DNA from 2 places in the Geodermatophilus sp. SYSU D01119 genome. Region 2 is predicted to be linked to the other one. Evidence: riboswitches for the same ligand, from Rfam matches in the RefSeq annotation. Region 2 holds a riboswitch; the other holds the start of a gene.
The links. A riboswitch is a leader RNA that binds a small molecule or an ion and turns the genes downstream of it on or off. The one in region 2 is predicted to bind S-adenosylmethionine.

Region 1 (3,399 bases), on a different contig from region 2:
AGGCCGGCCACCCGGTCGGGCAGCGCCACCGCCCACTCCAGCGCCCGCATGCCGCCCATCGACCCGCCGACGACGGCCGCCCAGCGCCGTACGCCGAGCGCGTCGGCGAGCGCGGCCTCGACCCGCACCTGGTCGCCGACGGTCACCTCGGGGAACCGCTCGCCCCACGGGCGCCCGTCCGGCGCGGCCGACGACGGCCCGGTGGTGCCCTGGCAGCCGCCGAGCACGTTGGCGCACACGACGAAGTACCGGTCGGTGTCCAGCGGCGCGCCCGGCCCGACCAGCGACGCCCACCAGCCCGGCGTCGGGTGGCCGGGGCCCGCCGGGCCGGTGACGTGGCTGTCGCCGGTGAGCGCGTGCTCGACCAGCACCGCGTTGGAGCCGTCGGGCGCCGGCGTGCCCCAGGTCTCGTAGGCCACCCGGACGCCGGGCAGCACCCCGCCGCGCTCGAGCCGGACCGGTCCGTCCAGGTCGAGGAAGAGCCGGTCCCCGGCGGGGTCGCCCTCGCGCCACCCGCCGGTGCGCGGCGGGGGGGGGGGGGGGGGGGGGGGGGGGGGGGGGGGGGGGGGCGGGGGGCCGCCGGGGGGGGGGGGGGGGGGGGGGGCGGGACGCCGCGGCGTCCCGCACCCCCGTCATCACGCCCCCTTGGCGGCGCGGAACCCGGCCTCGAGGTCGGCGAGGATGTCCTCGATGCCCTCCAGGCCGGCGGCCAGCCGCACCAGGCCCGGCGTGACGCCGGTGGTGAGCTGCTCCTCGGCCGTCAGCTGCGAGTGCGTCGTCGACGCCGGGTGGATGACCAGGCTGCGCACGTCGCCGATGTTGGCCACGTGGCTGTGCAGCTCCAGCCCCTCGACGAAGCGCTTGCCGGCCTCGACGCCGCCGCGGATCTCGAACGCCAGCACCGCGCCGGCGCCCTTCGGGGCGTAGCGCTGCTGCGCCGCGTGCCACGGCGAGGAGGGCAGGCCGGCGTAGTGCACCGACTCCACCTCGTCGTGCGCCTCGAGGAACTCCGCCACCCGCTGGGCGTTGGCCACGTGCCGCTCCATGCGCAGCGACAGCGTCTCGATGCCCTGCACCACCAGCCAGGCGTTGAACGGACTGATCGCCGGGCCCAGGTCGCGCAGCAGCTGCACGCGGGCCTTGAGCGCGTAGGCGGGCGCGCCGAGGTCGGCGTAGACGACGCCGTGGTAGGTCGGGTCCGGCGTCGTGAAGCCGGGGAACCTGCCCTGCGTCCAGTCGAACCTGCCGCCGTCGACGATGACGCCGGCGATCGCGGTGCCGTGGCCGCCGAGGTACTTGGTGGCCGAGTGCACGACGACGTCGGCGCCGTGCTCGAGCGGGCGCACCAGGTACGGGGTGGCGATGGTGTTGTCGACGATCAGCGGCACGCCGTTGCGGTGGGCCACCTCGGCGACGGCGGCGATGTCGAGGACGTCGCCCTTCGGGTTGCCGATCGACTCGCCGTAGAAGGCCTTGGTGTTCTCGCGGACCAGCCGCTGCCAGTTCTCCGGGTCGTCGGGGTCCTCGACGAAGGACACCTCGACGCCGAGCTTGGGCAGCGAGTGGTGCAGCAGGTTGTAGGTGCCGCCGTAGAGCGAGGCGGAGGCGACGACGTGGCTGCCGGCCTCGGCGACGTTGAGCAGCGACAGCGTCTCCGCGGCCTGGCCGCTGGCCACCGCGAGGGCCGCGACGCCGCCCTCGAGGGAGGCCACGCGCTGCTCGAGCGCGTCCTGCGTCGGGTTCATGATCCGCGTGTAGATGTTGCCGAGCTCGGCCAGCGCGAACAGGTCCGCGGCGTGCTGGGTGTCGCGGAACTGGTAGCTCGTGGTGGCGTAGATGGGCAGCGCCCGGGCGCCGGTGGTGGGGTCGGGGCTCGTGCCGGCGTGGATCTGCCGGGTCTCGAAGCTCCAGCTCTGCGGGTCGGTCAACGCGCCGTCTCCTCTCGCTCCGGAGGACCTGCGGCGCACAGGTGCTCCGTCCTTGCCGTGCTGCGGGCGCAGCGCGGCCGGCTCTTCCCCTGGGAGCACCTCAGACGGAGGAGAGGTTGCCGGACAGCCAGCCAGGTACTTCGCGCTGTCACTCAGGAGCCTGGGGCGACCCTAGCGGTCCACCGCGCCGCGTCCAGCCCGGGGGGCTCAGGAGGTGGGCGCGCTGCCGGTCGTGGGCGCCGTCGTCGTCGGGACCGGTGCCTCGGGGGTGTCCGGCGTGGTCGGCTCCGGCGCCGTGGTGCCCGGGGCCGTGGTCGTCGGCGGTGCGGTGGTCGTCGTCGGTGCGGGGGTGTCCGGGGCGGTCGTCGTCGGCGCGGTCTCCTCCGGCGTCGTCGTCCCCGGGGCCTCCTCCGTCGTCGTCGCCGGCGGGGCGGTCGTCGGCGCGGGCGCCGGGGCCGGGGTGGTGACCGTCGTCGTGCCGCCCGCGGGGTCGGCGCCGGCGTCGGCGGGCTTGACGTAGAGGTAGAGCACGCCGAGGCCGAGGAACAGGGCGACGAGGACCAGCGTCGACGTGCGTGCCCGCCCGATGCGGCCGGGCGTGCGGCGCAGGACGCCGGAGAGGCCGAACCGGCCGCGGCCGGCCGGGTCGCCGACGGTGCCGTCGGTCCCGTCGGCCGGGCGGGGCGCGCCGGGGACGCTCACTGCTGCGCCCCCTGCCGGGCGGGCGCCGGGGCCGCGGCGGGCGGCTCGGGGGTGATGGTGAGACCGGCCCGGGCGAAGGCGAGCACGATGCGCTCGCGCAGGTCGCGGCCGACCTCGAACTGGCGGCCGGGCAGCGTGCGCGCCACCACCCGCACGTTGACCTGGTCGAGGTCGATGCTCTCCACGCCCATGACGCTGGGCTCGTCGAGCAGCAGGCGGCGCAGCCCGGGGTCGGCGAAGGCCGCCCGGCCGACGTCGCGCAGCACGTCGTTGACCCGGGTGACGTCGGCCGTCGTGGGCACCGGCACGTCGACGACGGCGCGCGCCCAGTCGCGGGACAGGTTCACCACCTTGACGATCTGCCCGTTCGGGATGGTGACCACCTCGCCGTCGGCCGAGCGCAGCCGCGTGATCCGCAGCGTGACGTCCTCGACGGTGCCGTTGGCCGGGTCGCCGCCGCCGACCACCTGGATCGAGACGACGTCGCCGAAGCCGTACTGGCGCTCGGTGATGAGGAAGAACCCGGCGAGCACGTCGCCGACGATGCGCTGGGCGCCGAAGCCCAGCCCCACGCCGAGCACGGTGGCCGGCGCGACCAGGCCGGTGACGGGGACGCCGAGCCGGTCGAGCACGTAGAAGGCCGCCACCGTGTAGACGAGCACGATGAGCGTCCAGGTGACGACCTGGGTGAGCGAGTGCCGGTGCTTGGCCGCCTCGGAGCGGACCAGCACGTCGCCGCCGGTGGAGCGGGCGTCGATGCGGCTGGTGA
Region 2 (3,399 bases):
CGCGTTCGGCTTCGACGACATCCGCACGCCGATCGGGGTCACCCTGTCGCAGGGCGAGGGCCTGCTCCGGCTGGCCGGGATGCTCGGCTACCTCGCCGTGCACCTGCTCGTCGTCGGCGCGCTCGCGTTCTGGCTGTCCACGGTCACCGACGCGCCGCTGGCCGCCGTCGGCGGGGCGGTGTTCACGATGGTCGTGTTCGCGATCCTCGACCAGGTCGAGCAGCTCGGCGCCATCCGCGACTGGTTCCCCACGGCGGAGGAGTTCGCCTGGACCGACCTGTTGCAGACGCCGGTCGACTCCTCCGACCTGTTCCGCGGTGTCATCCAGTCGCTGGTCTACGCCGCGGTGTTCACCGCCCTGGCGTTCCGCTCCTTCTCCCGGCGGGACGTGACGAGCTAGAGCGAGGCCCGCACCGCCTGGGCCCAGCCGACGCCCATCGCCTCGTCGGTCACCGACGCGTTGGGGACGGCGGCCAGCATCGCCTCCATGCCCTCGACCTCGGCGCCGTTCGCGGTGATCCACAGCCGGCCGACGGCGGGCGCCATCTCCAGGTCGCTGGCGCTGTCGCCGATCGCGACCGCGTCGGCGGGGTCGACGCCGCGCCGCTCGAGGTCCCAGGCGATCGCCTCGCCCTTGGAGATGCCGCGCGGCATCAGGTGGTAGACCCGCGCCAGCTGCCCCTCGGGCGCGAGGTCCAGCTTCGCCGTCGCCGGGATGGCGCCGTTGTCCTTGAGCGTGAGCCAGCCCAGGCCGCGCTCGGCGAGCCAGGCGTCGACGGCGACCGGGTCGACGTAGCCGCGCAGCAGCGCGTCGCCCTCGTGCGTGGTGTGCCAGGGCGCGTGCCACTCCAGCCGGCCCGGGTGGGCGGCGCACAGCGCGTCGACGACGCCGAGCTCGGCCATGACGTCCATCGGCGTGCGCCCGGCGTGCTCGGCGGGCAGCGCGCCGGTGAGCTGGTGGCGCTCCCGGCCGCCCTTCCACGTGACGAGCGAGCCGAGCTCGGCGATCGCGCCGTCGGCGGCGAAGATCCGCCCGGCCTCGGTGACCTGGTCGGCGGTCCGCCCGCTGACGATCACCAGCGCGACCCCGGCGGTGTGCAGCTCGAGCAGGGCGGCCGCGGGCTCGGCGGTGGGGGAGCCGTCGGAGGCGTGCCAGAACGACCCCCGAGGGCCGACCATCGTGCCGTCGAGGTCGGTGTAGACGATGCGCGCTGCCACACGCCCAGCATGGCCGGGACCGGGAGCGGCTCCGGACCCCGGGTAGACTCGGGGCGTTCCACTCATCCAGAGGGGCAGAGGGACACGGCCCGACGAAGCCCCGGCAACCGCGCTCGCGTGAGCGGCGAGAGGTGCCAATTCCGTCCCGCGCGGCTCGACGGCCCGACGCGGGGAAGATGAGGAGGTAGTCGTCGCATGACCCTGACCGCTCCCAGCTCCACCGGGTCCAACACCGCCCTCCAGGCCGACTCCGCTGGCGGCGGCCCCGTGCCGCCCAGCCCCGCCCGCGGCCTCGTCTGTCGCAACTGCGGCGCCACCTTCGGTCTCATCGCCGAGCACGCCTGCGCCGAGTGCTTCGGCCCGCTGGAGGTCGACTACGACCCCGAGCTCATGGCCGCCGTCACCCGCGAGCAGATCGAGGCCGGCCCGCAGAACATCTGGCGCTACGCCGCGCTGCTGCCCGTGGGCCAGGACCCGGCCGACCGCGTCTCGCTCGACCCGGGCATGACGCCGCTGGTCCGCGCCGACCGGCTCGCCGCCGAGCTCGGCATCACCGGCGGGCTGTGGGTCAAGGACGACTCGGCCAACCCCACGCACTCGTTCAAGGACCGCGTGGTCAGCCTCGCCGCCACCGCCGCCAAGCGGCTGGGCTACCGCAAGATCGCCGCCGCCTCGACCGGCAACCTGGCGAACTCCGTGGCCGCGCACGCCGCCCGCGTGGGCCTGCCCTCCTTCGTCTTCATCCCGTCCGACCTCGAGCCCGGCAAGGTCGTGCAGTCGGCGGTCTACGGCCAGACGCTGGTCGCCGTCGACGGTTCCTACGACGACGTCAACCGGCTCACCAGCGAGCTCGCCGAGACCGACGAGTTCGAGGACACCGCCTTCGTCAACCAGAACGTGCGGCCCTACTACGCCGAGGGCTCCAAGACGATGGGCTACGAGATCGCCGAGCAGCTCGGCTGGCGCATCCCGGCCCAGGTGGTCATCCCGATGGCGTCGGGCTCGCTGCTCACCAAGGTGGACAAGGCCTGGCGGGAGCTGGTGAAGGCCGGGATCGTCGCCGACACCGAGTGGCGCGTCTTCGGCGCGCAGTCGGCCGGCTGCGACCCGATCGCCACCGCCTTCGACAACGGCTGGGACGTCGTCAAGCCGGTCAAGCCCACCGGCATCGCGAAGTCGCTGAACATCGGCAACCCCGCCGACGGCCCGTACGCGCTCGACGCCATCCGCCGCACCGGCGGGTCGGTCGGCCGGGTCGGCGACGACGAGATCGTCCAGGGCATCCGCGACCTCGCCCGCACCACCGGCGTCTTCGCCGAGACCGCCGGCGGCGTGACCGTCGCGGTGCTCCGGCAGTTGGTGGAGGACGGCCGGCTCGACCCGACGGAGGAGACCGTCGTCCTCAACACCGGGGAGGGCCTCAAGACCCTCGACCCGCTGCTGCCGGTGGTCGGGTTCACCCACCGCGTGGAGCCCTCGCTGCGGTCGGTCCGGTCGGCGGGCCTCATCTCCTGAGGCGTAGAGTCGCGGTCAGCGCCGATCCGGTCGGGTGACATCCCCGACCCGATCGTGGCCGAGTCGTGTGGGCAGGATCTCCCCGCATCGGCCTCCTTGTTGTACCGTCTCGCGCGGTCAGTTCCACGCACGTGATCACGGGCGGAAGAGCTGGATCCCGGTCCCCGGATCACGGGGACCGTCCGCACGCACGACCGTGGGAGCGCACGTGGCACAGGGCACCGTGAAGTGGTTCAACGCCGAGAAGGGCTTCGGCTTCATCGCCGTCGACGGCGGCCAGGACGTCTTCGTCCACTACTCGGCCATCCAGATGGACGGCTACAAGAGCCTCGACGAGGGCCAGCGGGTGACCTTCGAGGTCGTCCAGGGCGAGAAGGGCCCGCAGGCCGACGCCGTCCGCGTCGCCTGAGCCCGCGAAGGCGAGGATCGGGCAGAGCGCCTGAGCCGCCGCTCCGCACACCGAGGCCCGGTCCCCGACAGGGGGCCGGGCCTCGGTCGTGTCCGGGGCGGGACGGTGGGCAGCGCGAGAGGAGCGGCCGTGCCGCGCTGGGGCATCACGTTCCTGGAGGACGCGCCGGTGCTGGCACGCCGGCCGGGGCTGGAGCTGAAGTACGACGACGGGCTCAACCGGGTGTGGCTGCCCACCGGGGACGCCGCGGTCCTGGT

Region 1: linked by a shared signal. The riboswitch ahead of ACI79X_RS14175 (bifunctional o-acetylhomoserine/o-acetylserine sulfhydrylase) and the one ahead of thrC (threonine synthase) in region 2 are both predicted to bind S-adenosylmethionine.

The regions. Positions count from the first base shown of each region.
Region 1 covers NZ_JBJGYL010000017.1:11,123-14,521, reverse strand. The annotation lists gene metX (homoserine O-acetyltransferase MetX) at 1-470, opposite strand, end outside; gene ACI79X_RS14175 (bifunctional o-acetylhomoserine/o-acetylserine sulfhydrylase) at 636-1,928, opposite strand; SAM riboswitch class IV at 1,972-2,088, opposite strand; gene ACI79X_RS14170 (hypothetical protein) at 2,136-2,630, opposite strand; gene ACI79X_RS14165 (mechanosensitive ion channel family protein) at 2,627-3,399, opposite strand, start outside.
Region 2 covers NZ_JBJGYL010000032.1:26,961-30,359, reverse strand. The annotation lists gene ACI79X_RS20215 (ABC transporter permease) at 1-400, shown strand, start outside; gene ACI79X_RS20210 (HAD family hydrolase) at 397-1,218, opposite strand; SAM riboswitch class I at 1,278-1,401, shown strand; gene thrC (threonine synthase) at 1,414-2,733, shown strand; gene ACI79X_RS20200 (cold-shock protein) at 2,942-3,142, shown strand; gene ACI79X_RS20195 (hypothetical protein) at 3,272-3,399, shown strand, end outside.